2 regions of the Shimia isoporae genome follow, and region 2 is predicted to be linked to the other one. Evidence: riboswitches for the same ligand, from Rfam matches in the RefSeq annotation. Region 2 holds a riboswitch; the other holds the start of a gene.
The links. Region 2 has a riboswitch for cobalamin ahead of BXY66_RS11035 (DUF1636 family protein). Riboswitches for the same ligand answer to the same signal wherever they lie in the genome.

Region 1 (11,523 bases), on a different contig from region 2:
GCGGTTCGGGCGCTAGCCAAAGCGTTGCTTTGGCTGTTGGGGGAGAAGAACCTTGTACCAAAAATGAACGCTGACAGCGTCACCAACAAAAGTGCGTTCCGAAATTTTCGTTACAATGGACGCTTGTTTCAAAGCTACGTCTAGCTATTTCGTTTCTCATCTTGGATTGAAGGCCAAGCACCAAATTTGATTAGGAGAGCTTCAAGCGATTCTTTTACTAAGTCACAGTAGTTTTCGTCAAAGGGCTCAGTCAGCGTCTTCTCCAAAGCGCTAAGAAGCGAGTTTAGGGCCCAAAGTCGCCATCATGTATTGCCGCAGTGTGCAGGTTTTCGCCGTTCTGTTCGTCTAGCGTTCGGGAAAGAAAGTTGAACAGAGTTAGAGCTGCGTCGGCATCAAGTTTTATCTCTACATCCATTCGGTTTCCAATTTAGCCTCGAAGCTTAACCCTCGCTGACTTGTGGAGTTTGGCAATTTCGGATCCCAAACTGCCATTCATCGAAGCCCCAGCTGCCCCGTAGTCTCACCAAAGAGCAGCGGTCAGCGAAAGCTACAACCTCAGCCCTCTTTCCCCAACAACGCTACCGGCGCTTCGCTTGCCCGTTCAAAATCCACCGGCGCGCGGTCGGTCGCCAGTGTGTGGCGCTTGAACTCGTAGCGCATCTCTCCGCCTTGCTCTTCAGAAGCCACAATCAGGCATTGGTAAAGCTGCTTTCCACCGTCATAGACATCGACCAGCCCGCGCAAATGCGGGGCGTCTTCGATGTCCAGCGTAAAGCCGTCATCCTCAAACCGGATCACGCGAAAGCTGCGGCCACCTGCCTCGACACGCAGTTTGTGGCGCTGCTTCATCGCTTTTTTGCGGGCGGCATCAAGGCCGGCCTGAACCTCTGGGGGCAAATAGGTGCTCATGACGAAGTCTCCGAATACACTGGTAAAAATCAGCGTCCATCACACCATGGTCAAGCCAAGAATTTGTAAACACGCGGTCTTTGGCGAAATGCCGCAGATCGGTCACGGTCTGTGCGCAGGCGCGCAGGTGTTTTGCGCTACCGTCTGTTTTTCCGCACAGATCCGGACGCTACATTGTCGTCAAACGACAGATAACGGAGAACAAGATGGGTCTTTTGGTAGACGGAAAATGGGTCGATCAATGGTATGACACCAAATCTTCCGGTGGAAAATTCGTGCGTTCCGCGAGTCAGTTTCGCAACTGGATCACCGCCGACGGATCCGCAGGTCCAAGCGGCTCGGACGGGTTCAAGGCCGAGAGCGGGCGCTATCATCTCTTTGTTTCCTATGCCTGTCCCTGGGCACACCGCACGCTGATCTTTCGCAAACTCAAAGGTCTGGAGGACCACATCGGGATGTCTGCCGTACATCCGGACATGCTGGGAGAAGGTTGGCACTTCGCAACAGATGATCACGGAGCAACAGGGGATATCCTGTACGGCCTGAGCCACGCGCACAACCTCTACACCAAGGCTGACCCGACCTATTCGGGGCGGGTGACGGTGCCGATCCTTTGGGACAAACAGCGCGAAACGATCGTAAGCAACGAAAGCGCCGAGATCATCCGCATGTTCAACAGCGCCTTTGATGGCATCACGGGCAACACAGACGACTATTGGCCCGAAGGCCACCGTGACGAAATCGAAGAGGTCAACGCCCGAATTTACGACACCCTGAACAACGGTGTCTACAAATCCGGATTTGCCACCACGCAAGAAGCCTATGACGCAGCCGTTCACCCGCTTTTCGACACGCTCGACTGGCTCGAAGAGCGTCTGTCACATCAGCGCTATCTCATGGGCGACGCACTGACCGAGGCGGACTGGCGGCTGTTCACCACATTGATCCGTTTTGATCCCGTCTATCATCTGCATTTCAAATGCAATCGCCGGCGTTTGATGGATTACCCCAATCTCTGGGCCTATACGCGGGAGCTTTATCAGGTGCCGGGCGTGCGCGAGACTGTGAACATGGAGCACATCGTGCGCCACTATCACTACAGCCACGAAAGCATCAATCCGCATCGCATTGTGCCCATCAATCCGGTGATCGACTACGACGCGCCACACGGTCGCGGCTAGAAAGGCCGCTTGCCAAGCCATCGGAAAATCGCCTATCCGCGAGAGCAGATAGGCAAAGGATTTTCCGATGTTGGCACAGGCGCAATCCGATAACTCGCCTCCCCGCGATCATGGCGGCGGCATCGACGCGGCTGTGACCCAATACGGTGGAACGCGTGAGGACTGGCTCGACCTGTCCACCGGCATAAATCCTGTGCCTTATCCGCTACCGGAATTGACCGGCGCCGACTGGGCCGACTTGCCGGACAAGGCCGCACAGACTGCACTCATAGACGCCGCCCGCGCTTTCTGGAACGTGCCGGATGACGCCGCCATTCTGGCCGCGCCCGGCGCTTCCGCACTGATTGCGAGAATACCGGCGCTGGCCCCTTCGGCGCGGGTCGATATTCCAAAGCCGACCTACAACGAACACGCTGCTGCGTTCGCGTCGCAGGGCTGGAAGATTTCCGGCGTCAACCCAACGGCCCGGGTGCTCGTGCACCCCAACAACCCGACCGGCAGACTTTGGAACCTTGAGGACCTGACGGCTCCCCTCACCGTGATCGACGAAAGCTTCTGCGACGTGACGCCGGACAAAACGCTTATCGCGAACGCCGCCAGTAACGGTCGAATTGTCCTCAAGAGCTTCGGCAAGTTCTGGGGTCTGGCAGGCGCGCGACTGGGCTTTGCAATCGGTGATCCCGTCCTGATCGCAAAACTCTCCGATCTGACTGGCCCATGGGCCGTGTCAGGGCCCGCGCTGCGTGTTGGCGCAATGGCGCTGGGCGACTTCGCATGGGCTGAAAGAACCCGCGCACGATTGAAAGACGACGCCGGCCGACTTGACGCTTTGCTCACCAGCAAAGGAGCAACACTCGCGGGCGGAACGACTCTGTTCCGGCTTTACGAGGTCGACGACGCCGCCACATGGCAGCACCGCCTTGCACAGGACCATGTCTGGTCACGCATTTTCCCCTATTCCCGAACCTACTTGCGACTGGGACTTCCCGCGCCAGACCGCTGGGACCAGTTGGAGGCCGCGCTATGAGCCACGCCGCAGTATTGTTTCTGGCCATGCTTCTGGACGCCTTGTTGGGAGAGCCCAAGGCGCTGTGGGACCGCACACCGCATCCTGCGGTGCTGATCGGGCGCCTGATCGGCAAAGCTGAACAGAGGTTGAATGCGGGTGACAACCGTTTTGCCAAAGGCCTTCTGCTGACCGCGGCGCTGGCCGTTGGAAGTTGGGCTCTTGGTGCATTCATCTCCGCGTTTGGCTGGTTGCCCGAGCTGCTGCTCGCCGCGATTCTGCTGGCCCAGCGTTCGCTCGTGGATCATGTGCAGGCGGTTGGCGATGCGTTGCGGGTCTCCTTGGGTGACGGCAAGCGCGCCGTTGCCATGATCGTAAGCCGCGATACAGCCGCTATGGACGAGAGCGCCGTTTCCCGCTCCGCAATCGAAAGCGCTGCCGAGAATCTCAGTGACGGAGTGATTGCGCCTGCCTTCTGGTTTCTGGTCGCGGGTCTCCCGGGCCTGCTTGTCTACAAAGCCATCAACACCGCAGACAGCATGATCGGCTATCGCAATCCACGCTACGAACAGTTCGGCAAAGCAGCAGCCAAGCTTGACGACTTGCTCAACTGGATTCCGGCACGCCTGACCGCAGCCTTGATTGGTGTAACGCACCGCGTCATGTCCGACTGGCCGGCAATCGCTTCTGACGCCAGATTGCACCGGTCCCCCAACGCGGGCTGGCCGGAATCCGCAATGGCACGCGCGCTCGGCATCGCCATTGCAGGCCCACGCGCCTATGACGGCGAAATGCGGGAATTCCCATTTGTGAATGCGCACGGCCGGCGCAGTCTTTCCGCCGATGACATTGATCTCGCATGTGGTGCGCTATGGCGCGCATGGGCGCTGGCACTTGCAACCGTACTGGCAATCGCTCTCCTTTGAGCCATTGCTCTGTGACGCAGGCCTGATAGGCTCGGATTGACAGATTAAGAGGTATTTTCACTCATGCGTTTCCCTACCGCACTCTCCGCCCTCATCCTAAGCGCCAGCACTGCGATGGCCGAAGTGCCCTGCGGCGGCTCGTTCGGCAGCTTCGTCAATGGTCTCAAAAAGGAGGCCATGGCCAAAGGGTATTCCAAATCTACAGTCGACAAGTTTTTCGCCTCTGCCCGTCAGGACCCTGCAACAATCAAAGCGGACCGTTCGCAGGGGGTCTTTCAAAAACCCTTTCTGGAATTCTCCCAGAGACTGATCAGTCAGAACCGCATCAACGTTGGGCAGGCCAAGTCCAAACAATACAACAACACCTTTAAGCGCATCGAAAAACAATACGGCGTGTCGCGCGGTGTGTTGTTGGCTTTCTGGGCCTTTGAAACCGACTACGGCTCGTTTCAGGGCAATTTCAACACGCTCAACTCGCTGGTGACGCTGTCACATGATTGTCGCCGCCCCGCTCTGTTCCGCCCGCAAGTCTTTGCTGCACTGGAGCTGTACACACGCGGCGATTTCAGCCCGACCAAAACCACGGGCGCATGGGCAGGCGAGATCGGCATGGTCCAAATGCTGCCAGCCGACATCATCGAAAATGGCGTGGACGGCGATGGCGACGGCAAGGTACGTTTGAAAACCTCGGCGCAGGATGCGCTGATGTCCGGCGGCAAGATGCTGAGCCATCTCGGCTGGCGCAAAGGAGAACCGTGGCTACAGGAAGTCACGGTTCCGTCCAACCTGGACTGGTCCAAATCCGGTCTGGACACGACTCTAAACGCCCGCGAGTGGGCCAAAATGGGCGTAAAGCCCCGCTCTGGAAAGCTGGCAAACCTGCCGGCTTCGCTTCTCCTTCCGCAAGGCCGCAACGGACCGGCTTTCCTCGCCTATCCGAACTTTCACGTATATTTCGAGTGGAACAAAAGCTTCGTTTATGTGACCACCGCCGCCTATTTTGCCACCCGCCTAGAGGGCGCTCCACGATACAATATGGGCAACGCCGATCCCGGTCTTTCGGGCAACCAGATGAAAGCGCTCCAGAAAAAGCTGAAGGCCCGCGGGCATGATGTCGGCAAAGTCGATGGGATCCTTGGCAAGCTCACGCGCCGCGCGGTTCAAGCCGAGCAGAAACGTCTGGGCCTTCCGGCGGACGCCTGGCCAACTACGGAATTGCTGAACAAGCTGTGAGCTTCACTGGCGGATGGGAAACCGCATCCCGTCCGCCGTCTGAACCACAAGGCGACCGTCATTTTCGACGTAACGGTCACATCGCTCGACGCCGGTGACAAAAGTCACGCAGACAGTCGAGTTCTCGGCAACAACCCAATGGCCATACCAGGTTCCCCCACCGCCATAGACATACTGGTATTGACCGTTGCTATCGAAAACCGATTTTCCATCGTCGTAGAACGTGAGCGTCTGCCCAGACAAACGCGCATTCAATGACTCCGCGTCAAATGCCTGATCCCCCGGTTGGGTTTTCCAGTCCTGCGCGGCGACGGGTGTGGCTACGAGGGCAAGAACGGCGAATAGCGAGCGCATGGCAACCTCCTGTTTGTGGTCAGCATAAGGGCGCAATTGCTCTCGCAGGTGTCACGTTGCAGTGAACGGCAGGTCAGGCCACAAGTGTCTCTGCCGCCTTCAGATCGACGCTCACAAGCTGGCTCACGCCCTGCTCAGCCATCGTCACACCGAACAGCCGGTCCATCCGCGCCATCGTTACCGCGTGGTGGGTGATGATCAGGAAGCGCGTGTTGGTGCGGCGGCACATCTCGTCCAGCAAGTCACAGAACCGCGTCACGTTGGCATCGTCCAGCGGCGCATCAACCTCGTCCAGCACACAGATCGGCGCCGGATTGGCGAGGAACACTGCAAAGATCAGCGCCATTGCTGTCAGCGTCTGCTCCCCACCGGACAACAGCGATAGGGTCGACAGCTTTTTGCCCGGAGGCTGACACATGATTTCCAGACCGGCCTCAAGAGGGTCGTCGCTTTCCACCAGAACGAGGTTCGCCTCGCCCCCGCCAAACAGGTGGCGGAACAGCAAGCCAAAGTTGCTGTTCACTTGTTCAAAGGCAGTCAGCAGACGCTCGCGCCCTTCCTTGTTCAGGCTGGCGATCCCGTTTCGCAAAGTGGCGATCGCTTCCTCCAGATCGGTTTTTTCACCGGTCAGGGTGTCGAACTCTTCCTGGACTTCCTTAGCGTCTTCCTCTGCCCGCAGGTTCACGGCGCCCAGCGCATCGCGTTGACGCTTCAGGCGGTTCACATCGGCTTCAACCTGCGTTGCGTCCGGCATGTTGTCCGGATCGACATCCAGCCGTTCAAGCAACTCCTCAGGAGAAACTTCCTGATCTTCCATGATCCGTTCGGCGGCATAAGCAACAGTTTCCCGTGCCGCATCCGCCCTCGCTTCGCTTCTCGCCCGCGCTTCACGCGCCTCACCAGCCAGGCGCTCAGCCTCACGCGATGCGTGCTCTGCCTGCCGCGATGCTGTCTCCGCTTCAGCGAGGACATCGGCAGCCGATCTACGGCGTTCCTCGGCCTGATCGATCGCCTCGGACAACTCTTCGCGCTTGGCGGCAATTTCTTCAGGTGCGGCGCCTGCGTCGATCAGCTCCTCTTCGCTGGCGTCCTTACGCTCGGCCAGTTCGTTCATCCGCTTTTCGGCAGTTTCAAGGCGGTGGCGCCAACCGCTAATCTCTTTGGTGACTTCCTGAGAGCGCTTCAGGCGCGCCTCGCCTTCACGGCGCAACTCGTCATGTGACGACCGCCGCGACATCATCATGATCCGTGCCGCTTCGACGGTCATCTTGATGTCTTCTACCTCGGCTCGCGCGGCGTCAAGATCGCCCAAATCCGCCAAAGCGCGCTCCGCTTCCTGCAACTGGGCCCGCGCCGCCATGGCCTCTTCCTCGTGCCGCGTCACCGCAAGGCCCAGAGATTCAAGCCTGCCTTCCGCAAGGTTGCGGTCCGCTTCCGCGCGGCTCAAGGCACGGTTTGCGTCGGCCACAGCGCGATCCGCAGACCGGCGCGCCTCTCGTGCGGCCTGATCGACCTGCGCCAACTCCTGCAAACGCGATTGCAACGTTTCATGCGCTTGCACCGCGCCATCAGCCCGCGCCGTGGCTGCTGCCATGGCCTGTTTCAACTCCTCAAGGCGGTTCAACTGCTGCAGGCGCAGTGCCGCCGCGCTCGGTGCATCTTCGGCCCAGGCGCGGTATCCGTCCCACCGCCAAAGGTCACCCTCAAGCGACACAAGGCGCTGACCGGGCTTAAGCAAAGGCTGCAACTGGATGGCATCTTCGGTGGCCACCAAGCCGATCTGGCTCATACGACGTTCCAGAACCTCGGGCACAGACACATGCTCAACCAGCGACGTCACGCCAGCGGGCAAGGGCTGCACCTCATGATACTGTGGCAACACATACCAGCCCGAGGGCCCGTCTTCCTCGACTTCAGGCGCCCGAAGATCATCAGCCATAGCCGCGCCCAGCGCTTTCTCAAAGCCCTGTTGCACCTGAAGGCGATCCAGAATTTGGCCACCTTCGGCAGTGTCACGTTCGACCAGTTTCGCCAGCGCCGTTGTCTCTGCGCGCAGCGCATTCAGCTCGCCTTCGGCCTCCGAGCGTTCCGCGCGGGCGTCAGCCTCTCGCGCTTGTGTTTCCGCGCGCTCTTCCTCGACTTCGGCAAGACGTTCCTCGGCGTCCTGTGCGGCATCGATGGCTTCGGCTTCGCTTTCCCGCGCCTCTTCAAGCCCCTCAGCCGCCCGTTCCAGCGCTTCCTTTGACTCGCTCACGGCGTCACGCGCTTTGGCCGCTTCGGCCTCGTTCTTGGCCTGCGTTTTTTGTGTGTCCTCGAGCAAACGGTGCGCCGACTGGTGCCGCGCCGCAAGTCGCGCCACATCTTCTGTCATTTCAGCCAGTTCGCTCTCACGTTCCTGCAAAACCGATGCCGCCTCGCGGGCCTCGTCCTGGGCCGCCTCGAGTTTTTCGGCCTGCCCCTCGCTGGCCTTCGCCAGTTCTTTCTGTTCCCATTCGAGGCGCTCGATGGTTTCTCCTGCGTCGCGGTTCAGGCCCGCCTCGCGCTCCATGTCGCGCCCCAGTTGCAGAATGCGGTTCTTGAGCGTTTCGATGATTTGCAGCGCGTGGGCTTCCTGATCATTCAGGCTGTCACGCTGGACCTGCAGTCGCTGCAAAACAGCCGCTGCAATGGCTTCTTCCTCACGCAAAGGCGGCAGAGCATCATCTTTTGCCTGCCGCTCCTTTGCAGCCACGCGGCTCAGACCTTCGGCCTGCGCTGCCTGCGTGGTGCGGGTTTTGAGTTCGTCGTCAGCCGCCGCGCGGGCTTCATCAGCCTCGCGCCACCGGCGGTAAAGCAGCATGCCTTCGGATTGGCGCAATTCTTCGCCAATCGCCCGATAGCGAGCCGCCTGACGCGCTTGCCGCGCCAGTTGCCCCAACTGGTTGCCCAATTGTTCTATGACATCATCGACACGCGCCAGATTGGTTTCCGCACCCTTGAGTTTTAACTCAGCCTCGTGGCGACGCTGGTAAAGACCCGAGATACCCGCGGCCTCTTCAAGAATCCGTCGACGCGCCTTGGGCTTGGAGTTGATAAGTTCGGCGATTTGACCCTGCCGCACGAGTGCTGGTGAATGCGCACCTGTCGACGCGTCTGCAAACAGCATCTGCACATCGCGCGCCCGAACATCCTTGGTGTTCACCTTGTATGCGGATCCGACATCACGGGTGATGCGACGAATGATTTCCAACGCGTCGTCATCATTGAACCCGGCTGGCGCGAGCCGTTCGGAATTGTCGATTTGCAGGCTGACTTCCGCAAAATTGCGCGCAGGACGGGTCGCAGCACCGGCAAAAATCACATCTTCCATGCCGCCGCCGCGCATTGCTTTGGGGCGGTTTTCCCCCATAACCCAGCGCAGCGCTTCAAGCAGGTTGGACTTGCCGCATCCGTTCGGCCCAACCACACCCGTCAGACCATCCGCGATAATCAAATCGGTCGGATCGACAAAGCTTTTAAAGCCGGTCAGTCTGAGTTTCGAAAAGCGCAAAGCGGCGTTGGTCCCTGTCTGAGTGCCTTTGTTTTCTGGTCTGCCCGCGTGATTCCCGCAGTTTTCCAAGTCTGCAAAGGCCCAAGCGCTTGAGTCAACGCTTAACCACACGATGTGGCCGATGCGCCCGAGTTATCCACAAGATATTGGCTGAAAACCCAACGAAACGCCGCGGCACCCCGCCGCTTGTGCCCTCAACAATGTCGGAAACAGCCTTGACCCCACAGGCAAAAAGCCGCCAAACAGGGCGGGCACGGTATGTTGCTACGCTTGCGCAGTGACTCGGGAATGAGGAACGGACTTTTCCAAAGCCTCAGCCGCCCCCGCGACTGTAAGTGGCGAGCGCGCGTTCAAAACCACTGGAGGCCAACTCCGGGAAGGGAATGCACCGCGTTGACCCACGAGCCAGGAGACCGGCCGTGCAGACAGTGAAACCCTCTTGGACGCCCGTCGGGTGTGACGGGAAAGGAGAAAAGACTATGACAACCAAGACCGCGACTATCGCCGCAACAGGTTCCAACACGCTGGCATTTGCTTTCACTCTGGTGGTTGGCCTCGGCCTGCTGACCGTTTCGGGCATGGCACAGGCAACTGTCCTGCACGATGCAGCACACGACCAGCGTCACGCAATGGCATTCCCCTGCCACTAAGCGCACGCCGCACGGACCAATGACCAAAAATCTGTTGTCCAGCGCTGTGTTCGCTGGCCTGATAGCAGGGCTGATTGCCGCTCTGCTACAGTTCTTTTTTGTCATCCCGCTTCTGCTGGAAGGCGAGCTCTACGAATCCGGCGCGCGCCTGCATTTCCATGCTGACGGTACGCCAAGTTCCGACAGGGGCGCGCCCGGCCTTGGCGGAGAAACCGGTCGTCACCTCATGACCATCGGCTTCAACCTCGTGACCTACACTGGCTACGGCTTGCTAATGGTGGCGGCGATGGCCTTCGCTCGCGAACGCCGTGGCACGGAAATCACCGCTCAGAATGGCATCATCTGGGGACTTGCAGGCTTTATTGCTGTGCAGCTCGCCCCTGCAATCGGCTTACCGCCAGAGCTTCCCGGCACGCCAGCAGCAGAGCTGGGCCCGCGCCAGGTTTGGTGGATCAGCACCATCCTCGCGACCGCGGTCGGGCTGGCCCTGATCGCGTTCGGCCGCAGCCTACTGATGCACGCGGTGGGTCTCTTGGTTATTCTTGCGCCGCAGTTCGTCGGGGCACCGCATCTGGACACGTTCTGGGGCGTTGCGCCACCTGAACTTTCCGCGGAATTTGCCACCCAGAGCTTGGGATTTGCCGCCGTAGGCTGGGTAACTCTCGGCTATTTCTGCGCCTTCTTCCTCAAGCAAGGCGAAGCGGAATAAACCATCGTCAGGAGGTGGCAGGGCTTCCTCCTGACCCGCTCGATGTGGACGCAGAAGCCGCATCGGCATGACAAGGTCAAAGCGCGGGGACGCGCCCCTTTAGGCAAAACCGCAATCGTCCGGCCGGTCGTGCATCGGGTATGTCTCCATCCGCCGCTTCCACATAAAGCCCAATCAACGCCAGTGTATCGGCAAGATCGGAGTCCGGCTCGATTCCCGCAAACAGATAGGCCGTCTTCTCCGGAGCCCGAAGTGCTATCGCCACAGGCTCCGAACAAACGTTCAAACAACTTACGGTTCTGATAGCGACATCGCCGAGAGCCGGATTTGTCTGCGCCGCCTCGCGTAGCTTGGCGGCAAACGCGCCTCCGGAGGGATGCTCATTTTCTGAGCAACAGGTGTCGCAAACGAAAACTGTATGTGTCACGGCGCGGTCATTCCAATGGGCGATGCTGGACAGAGGCAAAGCGATGCCACAAATTGGCGCGCAAGACCAGAGGAGGAAATTCATGACTGACATTCGCGTCGTTCCCGGCAACCCGCGTGACCCGCAGGCGACCCGCCTTTTGCAGGCCAGCCATGCCTTGATGCAGTCGCTCTTCTCTGCCGAAGACAACCATTTCCTGTCGATCGACGAACTTTGTGTCGACACGATCCGCTTTTTTGTCGCCAAGGAAGGCGAAACAACTCTCGGCTGTGCGGCTTTGGCCAACAAGGGCGACTACGGCGAGATCAAATCCATGTTTGTCGATCCCAATGCACGGGGCAAAGGCATCGCTCACAAATTGATGCACACCCTAGACCAGGAGGCGCGAACGCAAGGGCTTACAGTGCTGAAGCTGGAAACCGGAGACACCCTGACACAGGCGCATAGCCTCTATCATGCACACGGTTTCACGGATTGCGGGCCCTTTGGAGACTACGAAGAAAGCGACGCTTCGATCTTCATGACGAAAACGCTGGCCTAGCTGCAATCCGGTTCAAGATAGGCCGTCGCGCCGCCTGACGGAACGAAGATGTCCACTA
Region 2 (11,523 bases):
GCGCCCGGACAGATCACGTTCGCCCGCACGCCGAATGGCCCCAACTCCATTGCCAGTGTCTTGGTTAGCCCAATAACCGCCCACTTCGCAGCAGCGTATGGCGCGCGATATGGGTAACCGTATTGGCCGGCAGTTGAGGAAGTCACCACAATTGACCCGCCCTTCTGTGCCTTCATCATCGGGGCTGCATATTTGGCGGCCAAAAAGGCTCCTTCCAGATTGACGGCAACACAGGCCTGCCAGTCTTGCAGTTTTATATCCTCAATGACTGCCGTTGGCCCCGCAATACCTGCATTGGCGCAAAGCGCGTCAACCCCTCCCCAACGCTCCAAAACCTCATCAAACAAGGATTTCACAGCTGTTTCATCGCTGACATCCACGTGGGATTTTTGCCATGTATCTGGCGCGGCGCCCAAAGCGGCGCCGTCCAAATCCGCAATCCAGACACGCCAGCCTTCTCGATCAAAAGCCCTCGCCATTGCGAGACCCACGCCCGAAGCTCCAGCGGTGATCAAAGCCCGTTTCATCTGGGCTGTCCAACATAGCGACCGACGCCTTCGGGCGCAGGCAATCCGGCTTGCGCCTCGGAGATCTTTTGCAGGTTGGCGGCTATTTCCGGACTGAACGGAGCGGGTCTGCGGGTCTCAAGGCTTACGTGGATGAGGATGTGCTCTCCCGTCGCCAGAAGTCTGTCGCCCGCATACATCTCGTGCCAAAGGTGCATCTTCTTACCTTCAGCCATCAGCACACGGGTGCGTACGTCGATCATTGATCCAAGATGTGTCTCATCGATGTGACGGATGTGCGTTTCAGCCGTAAAGAAACTCCCGCCTGTTGCGATGTACTCCTGATCACACCCGATGATCTCCATCAATCGGTCAGAGGCATCCGCAAAGGCCTGCAAGTAGCGGCTCTCTGTCATATGACCGTTATAGTCTAGCCAATCCACTGGTACGGCGCGTCGGGTGGTGACAATCGGCTGGGACAGATCAGCGATGTCAGCCGCGCGACGTACCATACCTGCCTCGGACGAGAGTTTGGCATCATGCTTGTTCAGCACGGCGCCTGACGCAAAGTTCTGCGCTTTAAGAGCCCGCATCATTGAGACAATGTTGTTGTCCCTGATGCGCTCCATCTCGCGGATCGTCATGTGGCCTGACTGCGCGTCGGACTGCCCCGCAATCAGGTCGACCAGCTCGTCAGTGAACTCGGGCACATCCATCAACTTGGTCCACGGCCATTCCAGCGCCGGACCGAACTGTGCCATGAAGTGTTTCATACCCGCTTCCCCGCCAGCCACGCGGTAGGTGTCAAAAAGCCCCATCTGTGCCCAGCGGATGCCAAACCCCATTCGGATACTTTCATCAATTTCTTCTGTGGTGGCGATGCCGTCTTTGACCAGCCACAGCGCCTCACGCCAAACGGCCTCCAAGAAGCGGTCGGCGATATGCGCGTCAATCTCTTTGCGTACGTGCAGAGGAAACATGCCGACGCCGGTCAGGATATCCTTGGCCCGTTCGACCAACTCGGGAGGGTTTTTCTCTGTGGGCACAAGTTCCACAAGAGGCATCAGATAGACAGGATTGAACGGATGGGTCACCACAATCTGCTCAGGGCGCGTCGCGCAGCCTTGAAGTTCGCTGGGTTTGAACCCGCTCGTCGAGCTCCCCAGAATGGCATTCTCCGCACAATGCTCTTGAAGCGTTTGATACACCTTCTGCTTCAGCTCCAATCGCTCCGGCACGCTTTCCTGAATCCACTCGGCCCCGTCCACAGCCTCTGACATGGTCTCATGAAAACTCAGATGGCCCTCTGCGGGCAACGCCGTGTCGCTCAATCCTGGCAAAGACACCCGCGCATTTGCGATCACTTCGCCAATTTTGCGTTCTGCTTCAGGATCGGGGTCAAACACCCGCACATCCCAGCCATTGAGCAGGAACCGCGCGGCCCAACCGCCGCCAATAACCCCGCCGCCGATAATCGCTGCTGTTTTTGTCATGTTTTCTCTCTCCAACTCCATGCCGGGCCGCACAAACTATTCAAAGTAGGCACACTCCAAACTCACTTCTTCGCCTTTTACCAAGAGGGTTTTGTAACAATAGTTGCCGTGCACGACGGGGGCGCAGCTTGAGGTCTCAGCCAAGCAGATGTTCGCTTCGCACTGGCTCCCATCGGAGCAGCTTTTGCCGGCGTCGCTGGCGGGTTTCTCCGGTAAAGAGCAAATCGGAATTTGCGCTTTCTTTCCCAATCGTCCGAAAGTGCCGCCTTGCGCTTGGCACTCCGCCGCTTTTTCGCGCTCTGCCGCGTTACGGGGGGCGGCGTCCTGACACCCGGTCACTAAAACCAAGGCAGCCAAAATGCCCATCGCAGGTTTTCCAAGCAGCATTTCTAAAACTGTTTCCAACACGCCTCGCATCTAAACTTTACCGACGTGATACCGACGCAATATGGCATTCTCCGCACAATGCTGTTGAAGCGTTTGATACACCTTATGCTTCAGCTCCAATCGCTTCGGCACGCTTTCCTGAATCCACTCGGCTCCGTCCACAGCCTCTGACATGGTCTCATGAAAACTCAGATGGTCCTCTGCGGGCAACGCTGTGTCGCTCAATCCTGGCAAAGACACCCGCGCATTTGCGATCACTTCGCCAATTTTGCGTTCCGCTTCTGGATCGGGGTCAAACACCGGCACGTCCGAGCCATTGAGCAGGAACCGCGCGGCCCATCCGCCGCCAATAACCCCACCCCCGATGATCGCTGCTGTTTTGCCCAACTCTCTCTCCCGATCGTTTTCCAGTGTTAGCGTGGCGGCTGCGCCACGTCGTACAGCTTGCTCACGTCGTACCCGTTCTTGGTCAAAGCGGCTTCCGCTTTGGCTCGAAGATCGGTTGAAATTTGAGGGTCGCGAGCCAGTATCCAGCCCGTTCTGCCCGCCGGATTGCCAATCGCTACCACCGAATAAGCATCATCAATCCACAGCACCCAATAGTCGCCGCGTGCAAACGGCAACCAAGGAACAAAGGTCACTTTCAGCTTGCCGCCTTCTATCAACCACGCCTCGCCTTCAGCGGTGCTGGCTTCACCGGCGGGGCTTCCTTCTCGACAGGTATTCAGAACCGAAATCTTGCCATCGGACCGCAGACCATACTCCGCAGTGACACCTTCGCACCCTTTTTCAAAACGGTTGGGAAAGCGCGCGATCTCGTGCCATTTTCCGAGATAACGATCGAGATCGAGTGCCGAAACCGCTTCGATTGGCACGGCTCGGTCACGATATCTCTCCGCGACAGCTGCACTGGTCGACGCAAAGGTAGCGAGGGTTGCGAAGGCGAACGCAAAAAACTGGAAACGACGCATGGGATATCCTTTCATCATGCTTCTCTTTTCACTTCCTTACGTAAGCCAGCGCATTCAGGCCCAACCCCCAAAATCGAACCAGTCGCGGCACCGATGGTTTACCGACGTGATGCCGATGTTTTGCAGACAGGCATTCAGGCCCCTTTCGGAGCCTTTTTCGTCAGCCCAAGCTTCTCGCGCACCTCTGCCGGACCAATCACCCGCGCACCCATATTTTCAATGATGGTGCCAGCCCGTTCCACCAGCTGCCAGTTTTCCGCCAGCACGCCCTTGTCGAGCCAAAGATTGTCCTCAAGACCAACCCTTACGTTTCCGCCAGCCAGCACAGACGCCGCGACATAAGCCATCTGGTTGCGCCCCAGCGAGAACGCTGAAAACGTCCAGTTCTCCGGCACATTGTTGACCATTGCCATAAAGGTATTGAGATCATCGGGCGCGCCCCAAGGCACGCCCATACACAGTTGAACAAGTGCATCGGCTTCGAGGATGCCTTCCTTTACCAACTGCTTGGCAAACCACAAATGGCCAGTGTCAAATGCTTCAATCTCGGGCTTAACCCCAAGATCCGTCATCATTTTTCCCATCTCACGCAACATACCCGGCGTGTTGGTCATAACGTAATCTGCTTCGGCAAAATTCATTGTACCGCAGTCCAGGGTACAGATCTCCGGCAAGCATTCGGCAACATGTGCCACGCGCTCGGTCGCCCCGACCATGTCGGTTCCCGCGACAGGCGGCAGCGGGCTTTCGACGCCCCCAAACACGATGTCGCCCCCCATGCCCGCGGTCAGGTTCAGCACCACGTCCGTCTCGCTGTCGCGAATGCGGTCCGTGACTTCCCGATACAGTCCCAGATCGCGGCTCGGCGCGCCGGTCTCCGGATCACGCACGTGACAATGCACCACCGCCGCGCCAGCCTTGGCCGCAGCGATCGCACTGTTTGCAATTTGCTCAGGCGACCGTGGTACATGCGGACTACGATCCTGTGTGCCCCCCGATCCGGTTACGGCGCAGGTGATAAAGACCTCACGGTTCATTTCCAAAGGCATGGCGATTCCCCTTTTTGCTTTGCCCTAGCCTAACTCGCTTGAGCAACCAGACTTTTCGTAATACGAATTTTATATGTCAAAATACGAAGAAAACGGCGTTTTCCATCCAAATCCAAGGCCTCTCACAACCGCAATACTTGTGCTGGATGATTGCAACACCTTGAGCTTTGCAGCCGCCGTTGATCCGATGCGGGCCGCAAATCGCAGGGCAGGAAAACCGCTGTTTGACTGGCAGTTTTTCACGGCAACTGGCACGCCAGCCTCGCTCACGAGCGGCTTGAACATAAATGGTCCGGCCATCGCCAAGTTGACCTCATGCGACCTGCTGCTGGTTGTCGCAGGTTTTCGTCTTGAAGATCATGCCACACCAGCGCTTTTGTCCTCTCTGCGGCGCATTGCAGGTCAGGGAACGAGCATTGCTGCGATCGACGGCGGCCCCTGGCTCTTGGCACGTGCAGGCTTGCTCGACGGGCAAATCGCCACCACTCATTGGGAGGATCTGGAGGAGTTTGCTACGCGATTTCCGAACGTAAACACCCGCAGGGACCGCTTTTGCATATCGGGCCGGTTTGCGACCTCAGGAGGCGCAGCACCGTGCATTGACATGATGCTATACCTTATAGGAACGCGCTTTGGCAAAACACTCGCACAACGGGTCGGCAGCGCATTTCTATATGACCCACTACCGGCCGGAAGCCAGCCGTTGACGTCCACGCCGCGCAAAGTCCGGCGCAACCCAAGGTTGGCCCGCGCGCTGGAGCGCATGGAGGCGACTATTTCCGAACCGCTCCCCATCCCAGATATCGCGGCCCACGCCGGGCTCAGCGTCCGAGCACTTGAGTTGCGGTTTCAAACACACCTTGGTCTCTCCCCCAAAGCGACGTACTTACAAATGCGCCTTGAGGAAGCCCTGCGACTTGCTCAAGACACGTCTTATCCAGTTCGAGATATTGCGCTAGCGACAGGCTTTATCTCCCCGGCGAGTTTTGCACGCGCCTTCAAGGAGGCCCATGGCCAGTCTGTTCGCTCCCTGCGGTCACAAGGCAGTTAAGTCTTTCAAATTACGTGAAAATACCACTGAATGACACTTTACCGCGCGGCTGCCAGCAAGTTTTCGACGTCAACATGAGCTTCTATGTGTTCCGCCAATTTATCCAGAACAGCTTCGACCGTCGCATCGTAACCTTCGTTTCCGGCCTGAGCCCCAAGCGCCCTAAGCCATGCGCGACGGAACCCGTCATCACGGAACATCCCGTGCAGGTAACTCCCGCTGACACGGCCATCCAGCCCAACTGCCCCCTCATCACGGCCATCAACCCGAGCGAAAGGCCGCGAACAATCCGGCCCGTCGGTTCGCCCAATGTGTATTTCGTACCCGCGAAAGGCCTGACCCGAGGCAACATGCTCCGCCTGCGTTTCAGTTAGGCGTTTGTCGGGTGTCATCACTGTATCCACATCCAACAGTCCGAGCCCTTCGGTGTCTCCAGCAGGGCCTTCGATGCCCTCCGGATCGCGCACCCATTTGCCAAGCATTTGATATCCGCCACAAATACCGAGAACATGCCCTCCACGCCGCAAATGAGCGGCAAGATCAATATCCCATCCTTGAGCCTTCAGAAACGCCAGGTCACCTCGCGTTGACTTGCTTCCCGGAATGATAACCACGTTTGCATCTCCGGGGACCGGCTCTCCGGCTCGCAACATCTTGAGCGACACGCCGGGCTCTTGTGCCAAAGGGTCCAGATCGTCGAAGTTTGCAATCCGCGACAAACCCAGACAAACCACTTTCAACCCGCCGCTCCGTTCTGCGTTTTTAATGTCCAGCGCATCTTCCGCAGGTAGTTTCCAAGCTTCACCAAAATACGGCAGCACACCGAAACCAGGCCAACCGGTCGTGTCTTTTATGAGTTGATACCCGCCATCAAACAAACTCGGATCGCCTCGAAATTTGTTGATCAGAAAGCCCGCCACCAGAGCAGCGTCTTCCTCCGAAATCACCGCCTGAGTACCCACGATCTGCGCAATCACGCCGCCGCGGTCTATGTCTCCGGCCAGAATTACGGGTACATCGGCGGCTTGCGCGAAGCCCATGTTGGCGATATCGCCCTGCCGTAAATTCACCTCTGCCGGGCTGCCGGCCCCTTCCACAATGACCAGATCATTCTGAGATTTCAGACGGTTAAAACTCTCGAGCACCGCTTTCATCAATTGCGGCTTGAGCTTGCTGTATTCACGCGCCTTCACAGTGGTCAGACGTTTTCCCTGAACGACGACCTGCGACCCCACATCCGTTTCAGGCTTTAACAGTACTGGGTTCATATCCACGACAAGGGGCTTACCGCAGGCGAGCGCCTGCAAAGCCTGCGCACGGCCAATCTCGCCACCATCCGAAGTCACGGCCGCATTGTTAGACATGTTCTGCGGCTTGAAAGGCGCCACCGACAGCCCTCGCTTCCGTGCCGCACGACACAGCCCTGCGACGAGCATCGACTTGCCGACATTGGAGCCCGTGCCCTGGATCATAACCGCTTTTGTCACGTCACACCTGCTTGGGCAAAAACGCCTCGACCGCTGCCGAGGCGATCACCAGCACATTGCCGTCGTCGGGATTGGTCACATTCATGCCGCCGAACACGGCTTTAACCTCCGCCCGACCGCGTGGGAGATGCGCAACCAAAGCGTCGCAATCAACCTTCTCTGGCTCCTGCACACCTACGGTCACCTGCACTCGCATTTCCTTGGGGTCTTTGCCCAAGGCAGCAAACATCGGAATAGAGGAATGGCGGATCGCGTCCTCGATCGCGCGGCCTGCAGCCTTGGTGTAATCCTGACCGTATTGGTCGTTGCCCATGCCCATTTCAATGATGAAACGCTGATCACTCATGCTGCGACCTCCACATCAAGCGCCACCGAAATCGCAACATTGGCGATCACAGTTGGGTTGCCATCCGGGCGCGGGACGTCCAAGCCTCCCTTGACAGGTTTTACAGTGACTTGTCCGTAGGGAAAGATTGCCGCTATGACATCAGTTTCAACGTTCTCAGGCTGCTGAACCGCCACCTCTACGGTTATGAACATTTCGGATTTGTCTTTCCCGAACAGCTCGGCAAGATTGATCGAATTATGCCACAGCGCATCCTTCACAGCCCGCGACGCGGCTTCGGTATAGTCCTGACGGCGTAGAGATGAGCCCATACCAAATTCAGTAAGCAAACGTTTTCTGGGCATCAGAACTCCACCCCAGCCTGCGCCTTTATTCCATCTCTGAACGGATGTTTCAGCAACGTCATTTCCGTCACCAAATCTGCGGCCTCAATCAATTCTGGCTTTGCGTTACGTCCCGTGCACAGAACGTGTGTCATCTCCGGCTTTTCGCTGAGCAAAAAATCCACCACGTCGTCGATATCCAGATAATCGTTGCGCAATGCGATGTTGATTTCATCGAGCATCACAAACTTGTTTGAGGGATCACGGATAAGCTCTTTAGCCAACTCCCAACCAGCCTCAGCCTTGGCAATGTCACGCTCTCGGTCCTGCGTCTCCCAGGTAAACCCCTCTCCTGAAACGTGAAATTTCACTTCTTTTGGAAAGTGCTCTTCAAGAAAAGCCCGTTCGCCAGTGGCCATCGCACCCTTAATAAACTGGACCACGGCAACCGGCATATCATGAGCGATGCAACGCATGATCATGCCGAATCCCGACGAGGATTTACCCTTACCGGGGCCAGTGTGCACGATGATCAGACCTTTTTCCTCGGTCTTCGTAGCCATCATCCTGTCGCGAGCCGCCTTGATTTTCGCCATTTTTGCCTTGTGGCGTTCGTTCTGGTCTTCGGCCTCGGCCATTGGTAACCCTCCGTTCGTGCTTGACTCTGCCCGCATCATTGCCCATTCGGGTGGACGCTGGTTCCTGTTCTTAGAGCAGGTGAAAAGGGAATGCGAAAGGGGGCCGAGATCAACCCCCAAAAGCAGCCGCCCCCGCGACCGTGACCGGAGAGGTCCGCCGCACGCCACTGGGCATAGCCCGGGAAGGCAGGCAGACCGAAGGCGAAAGCCTGAATCCGCAAGCCGGGAGACCTGCCAGCCAAAAAGACATGAACCGGACGGGGTGTTTCCGGTGTCGGGCTGTCCACAGGCTTCCCGCGCTTTCCCCGTCCCTGCTAAGGGACCGAAACAAATGGCTGACGCAAACGCGCCTGTCGAACTGCTTGTCTGCATCAAATGCCGTGCAGGTATGCCGACCGACGTCGAAGGCCCTCGCCCCGGAACACAACTTTTTGAAGCGCTCAGCGCGGCTGACTTACCGGAGAACGTCACTCTAAAAGGCGTTGAGTGTTTCTCCAATTGCGACCATGGCTGCTCTGTCACCATCCGCGGTGGTGATGACCGATGGACTTATGTCTACGGCAATTTCACGGGCGCAGATGATGCCGAACTTGTGGCTGAAGGCGTCTCAAAATATGCGGCGACCACGAACGGGCTTGTCCCGTGGCGCGACCGTTCCACCCATTTCCGCAAAAACTGCATCGCACGCATCCCCCCACTGGAGATTCCCGAATGAGCACCCTTGAAAAACTGCCAGTCACCGTCATCACCGGGTTTCTCGGTTCCGGCAAAACGACCCTTGTGCGCAATCTGATGCAGAAGCCGCAAGGCAAGCGCCTTGCCGTTATTGTAAACGAATTCGGCGATGTAGGTGTGGACGGAGAAATTCTCAAATCCTGTGCCATTCCGGACTGCCCGGCCGAAAACATCATGGAACTCGCAAACGGTTGTATCTGCTGCACAGTGGCGGATGACTTCATTCCAACAATCGAAGCACTGATGAAGCTGGACCCGCGTCCGGAGCATATTCTGATTGAAACGTCCGGCCTCGCATTGCCAAAACCTTTGCTCAAGGCGTTTGACTGGCCAGACATTCGCTCCAAGATCACGGTTGATGGCGTTATCGCATTGGCCGATGCCGAGGCGGTTGCCGACGGCCGCTTCGCACCAAATGTGGCTGCAGTCGACGCCCAGCGCGAAGCCGACGAAGGCCTGGATCACGAAACGCCTTTGTCAGAGGTCTTCGAGGACCAGATCAGCTGCGCAGACATCGTTTTGCTTACAAAACCGGACCTTGCGGGTCCGGAAGGAGTCGCGAAGGCCAAGGAAATCGTTCTGTCCGAAGCTCCGCGTCCGCTGCCAGTGGTTGAGGTAGCCGAAGGGGATGTTGATCCACGCGTGGTTCTGGGGCTGGAGGCGGCGGCAGAGGACGACATGGATGCCCGCCCCTCTCACCATGATGGCCATCACGATCACGAGCACGACGACTTTGAAAGTGTTGTAATCGAGGTTCCAGAGCAATCCGATCCGGGAGCATTTGCTGCAAAAATCGAGAAAATGGCCAAAGATCTCAACATACTGCGAGTCAAAGGCTATGCAGCGGTTGAAGGCAAACCGATGCGTCTTCTGGTTCAGGCGGTTGGTGCGCGCGTGCGTCATCAATTCGACCGCCCGTGGAAGCCCGAAGAAGGCCGACAGGGGCGGATGGTCGTGATTGCCGAACATGATGACGTAAATGTCGATGCGATCCGCGCCGCTCTGCTAGACTAAGCTACCATGCACGTCGTCTTTCGCGAAAGCCATGGCCTTGACGAGGCTGAAACCCCGATTGACCTGGGCCAGTCCCCGGCCGATTTGGTGGTGCTGTCCTTTTCTGACAGTGACCTTGGTGCTTTCGCGGCAGGCTGGCACCGGGCGAAAGGAGATCTTCCCACCCTCAGGCTGGCAAATCTGACGGCGCTGAAACATCCTCTGTCAGTCGACACTTATGTTGAACAAACGCTGTCAGGCGCCAAAGCTATCCTGATCCGCCTGATCGGTGGAATTTCGTATTGGCAGTACGGCATTCAGCAGGTGCAGGCTTTGTGCGAGAAAAAAGGCATCGCGCTGGCAGTGTTGCCAGCGGACGGTCGGCCTGATGAGCGGTTGGACGAAGTCTCCACCCTACCCGCCTCGACGCTTCACCGCCTGACGCACCTTTGTGACACCGGCGGCGCGATTGCCGCGCAGGCCGCATTGGCGCAATTGGCGCTCGCGGCAGGGCTCTATGCACGTCCCGTGCCAGGTTCCAAGGCTTTGCCCAACCATGGTGGCTGGACACCTGAGAACGGGCTCACCGATCCACTCGCGGATCGGAGCCCAAACAAACCGCTGGTCGCCATAACCTTTTACAGAGCATACGTAAGCGCTGCGGACACTGCCCCGATCGAAGCAATGTTTGCAGAGTTCAAGGCGCGTGGCTTTGACGTTGTGGGGCTGTTTGCGCCCTCTCTGAAGGTACCTGAATCAGCGCAATGGCTTGCCCAAACCCTTAGCGCGCTCTCACCAGTGGCAATCGTGAACGCTACTTCCTTTTCCGGCAAGGGGGATGATGGGACATCCCCGCTGGATGCAACGGATGCTCCGGTTTTTCAGGTTGCCCTCTCGACGTCGCGGAAAAAAGCATGGGCAGAAGCCGAACGCGGTCTTGCTCCAGCGGATCTTGCAATGCACGTGGTTCTGCCTGAAGTAGACGGCCGCCTGTTTGCCGGTGTCAGCTCATTCAAGGAGCCAGGTAAAAAAGACGCAGCGCTAGAATATTCACGCTTTGCCCATCGCGCCGTCCCTGATCGCGTTTCGGCCATCGTAAGCAAGGTCGAGCGCTGGGTGCGGCTCGGAAAACAGGAAAACGAGGACAAACAGATCGCGTGTGTTCTGAGCACGTACCCGGGCAAAGACTGGAATATGGCCCATGCGGTTGGTCTCGATCCGCTAGCGAGCGTAGACGCTATTCTTGAAGACCTGTCGCAAGCCGGATTTCAGCTTGATCCAGAAAAGTCTGCAAACCTCGAAAATCGCCTGCTTGAAGAAACCCTTGCTTGGTCTTTGACAGACTATCAAAAGGCACTGGAAGTGTTACCGCCCTCCCTAGCGAAGGCTCTTGAGAGCGCGTGGGGGGCACCAGAAAATGACCCACGTTTTTCCGCGGGAGCGTTCCATTTTCACGCGGTTCAGAGCGGAAATGCCTTGATTGCACTTCAACCAGAGCGCGGATCTGATCAACTGCGCGAGGACGAATACCACGACCTCTCACG

Region 1: another riboswitch for cobalamin. It lies ahead of BXY66_RS15460 (CbtB domain-containing protein); the one in region 2 lies ahead of BXY66_RS11035 (DUF1636 family protein).

What each region holds. Positions count from the first base shown of each region.
Region 1 is NZ_SMGR01000003.1:221,700-233,222, forward strand. It holds gene BXY66_RS20710 (hypothetical protein) at 284-415, opposite strand; gene BXY66_RS15425 (hypothetical protein) at 556-909, opposite strand; gene BXY66_RS15430 (glutathione S-transferase family protein) at 1,116-2,090, shown strand; gene BXY66_RS15435 (threonine-phosphate decarboxylase) at 2,158-3,117, shown strand; gene cbiB (adenosylcobinamide-phosphate synthase CbiB) at 3,114-4,022, shown strand; gene BXY66_RS15445 (lytic murein transglycosylase) at 4,086-5,255, shown strand; gene BXY66_RS15450 (hypothetical protein) at 5,259-5,609, opposite strand; gene smc (chromosome segregation protein SMC) at 5,683-9,138, opposite strand; cobalamin riboswitch at 9,376-9,574, shown strand; gene BXY66_RS15460 (CbtB domain-containing protein) at 9,618-9,788, shown strand; gene BXY66_RS15465 (CbtA family protein) at 9,808-10,497, shown strand; gene BXY66_RS15470 (DUF1636 family protein) at 10,574-10,924, opposite strand; gene BXY66_RS15475 (GNAT family N-acetyltransferase) at 11,007-11,465, shown strand; gene BXY66_RS15480 (hypothetical protein) at 11,462-11,523, opposite strand, start outside.
Region 2 is NZ_SMGR01000001.1:2,241,100-2,252,622, forward strand. It holds gene BXY66_RS10985 (SDR family oxidoreductase) at 1-527, opposite strand, end outside; gene BXY66_RS10990 (carnitine 3-dehydrogenase) at 524-1,999, opposite strand; partial or broken gene BXY66_RS10995 (3-hydroxyacyl-CoA dehydrogenase NAD-binding domain-containing protein) at 2,444-2,773, opposite strand; gene BXY66_RS11000 (lipocalin family protein) at 2,800-3,372, opposite strand; gene bcoG (3-dehydrocarnitine:acetyl-CoA trimethylamine transferase BcoG) at 3,492-4,406, opposite strand; gene BXY66_RS11010 (GlxA family transcriptional regulator) at 4,480-5,457, shown strand; gene BXY66_RS11015 (cobyric acid synthase) at 5,496-6,929, opposite strand; gene BXY66_RS11020 (Lin0512 family protein) at 6,946-7,290, opposite strand; gene BXY66_RS11025 (Lin0512 family protein) at 7,287-7,634, opposite strand; gene cobO (cob(I)yrinic acid a,c-diamide adenosyltransferase) at 7,634-8,251, opposite strand; cobalamin riboswitch at 8,293-8,504, shown strand; gene BXY66_RS11035 (DUF1636 family protein) at 8,583-8,966, shown strand; gene cobW (cobalamin biosynthesis protein CobW) at 8,963-10,000, shown strand; gene cobN (cobaltochelatase subunit CobN) at 10,007-11,523, shown strand, end outside.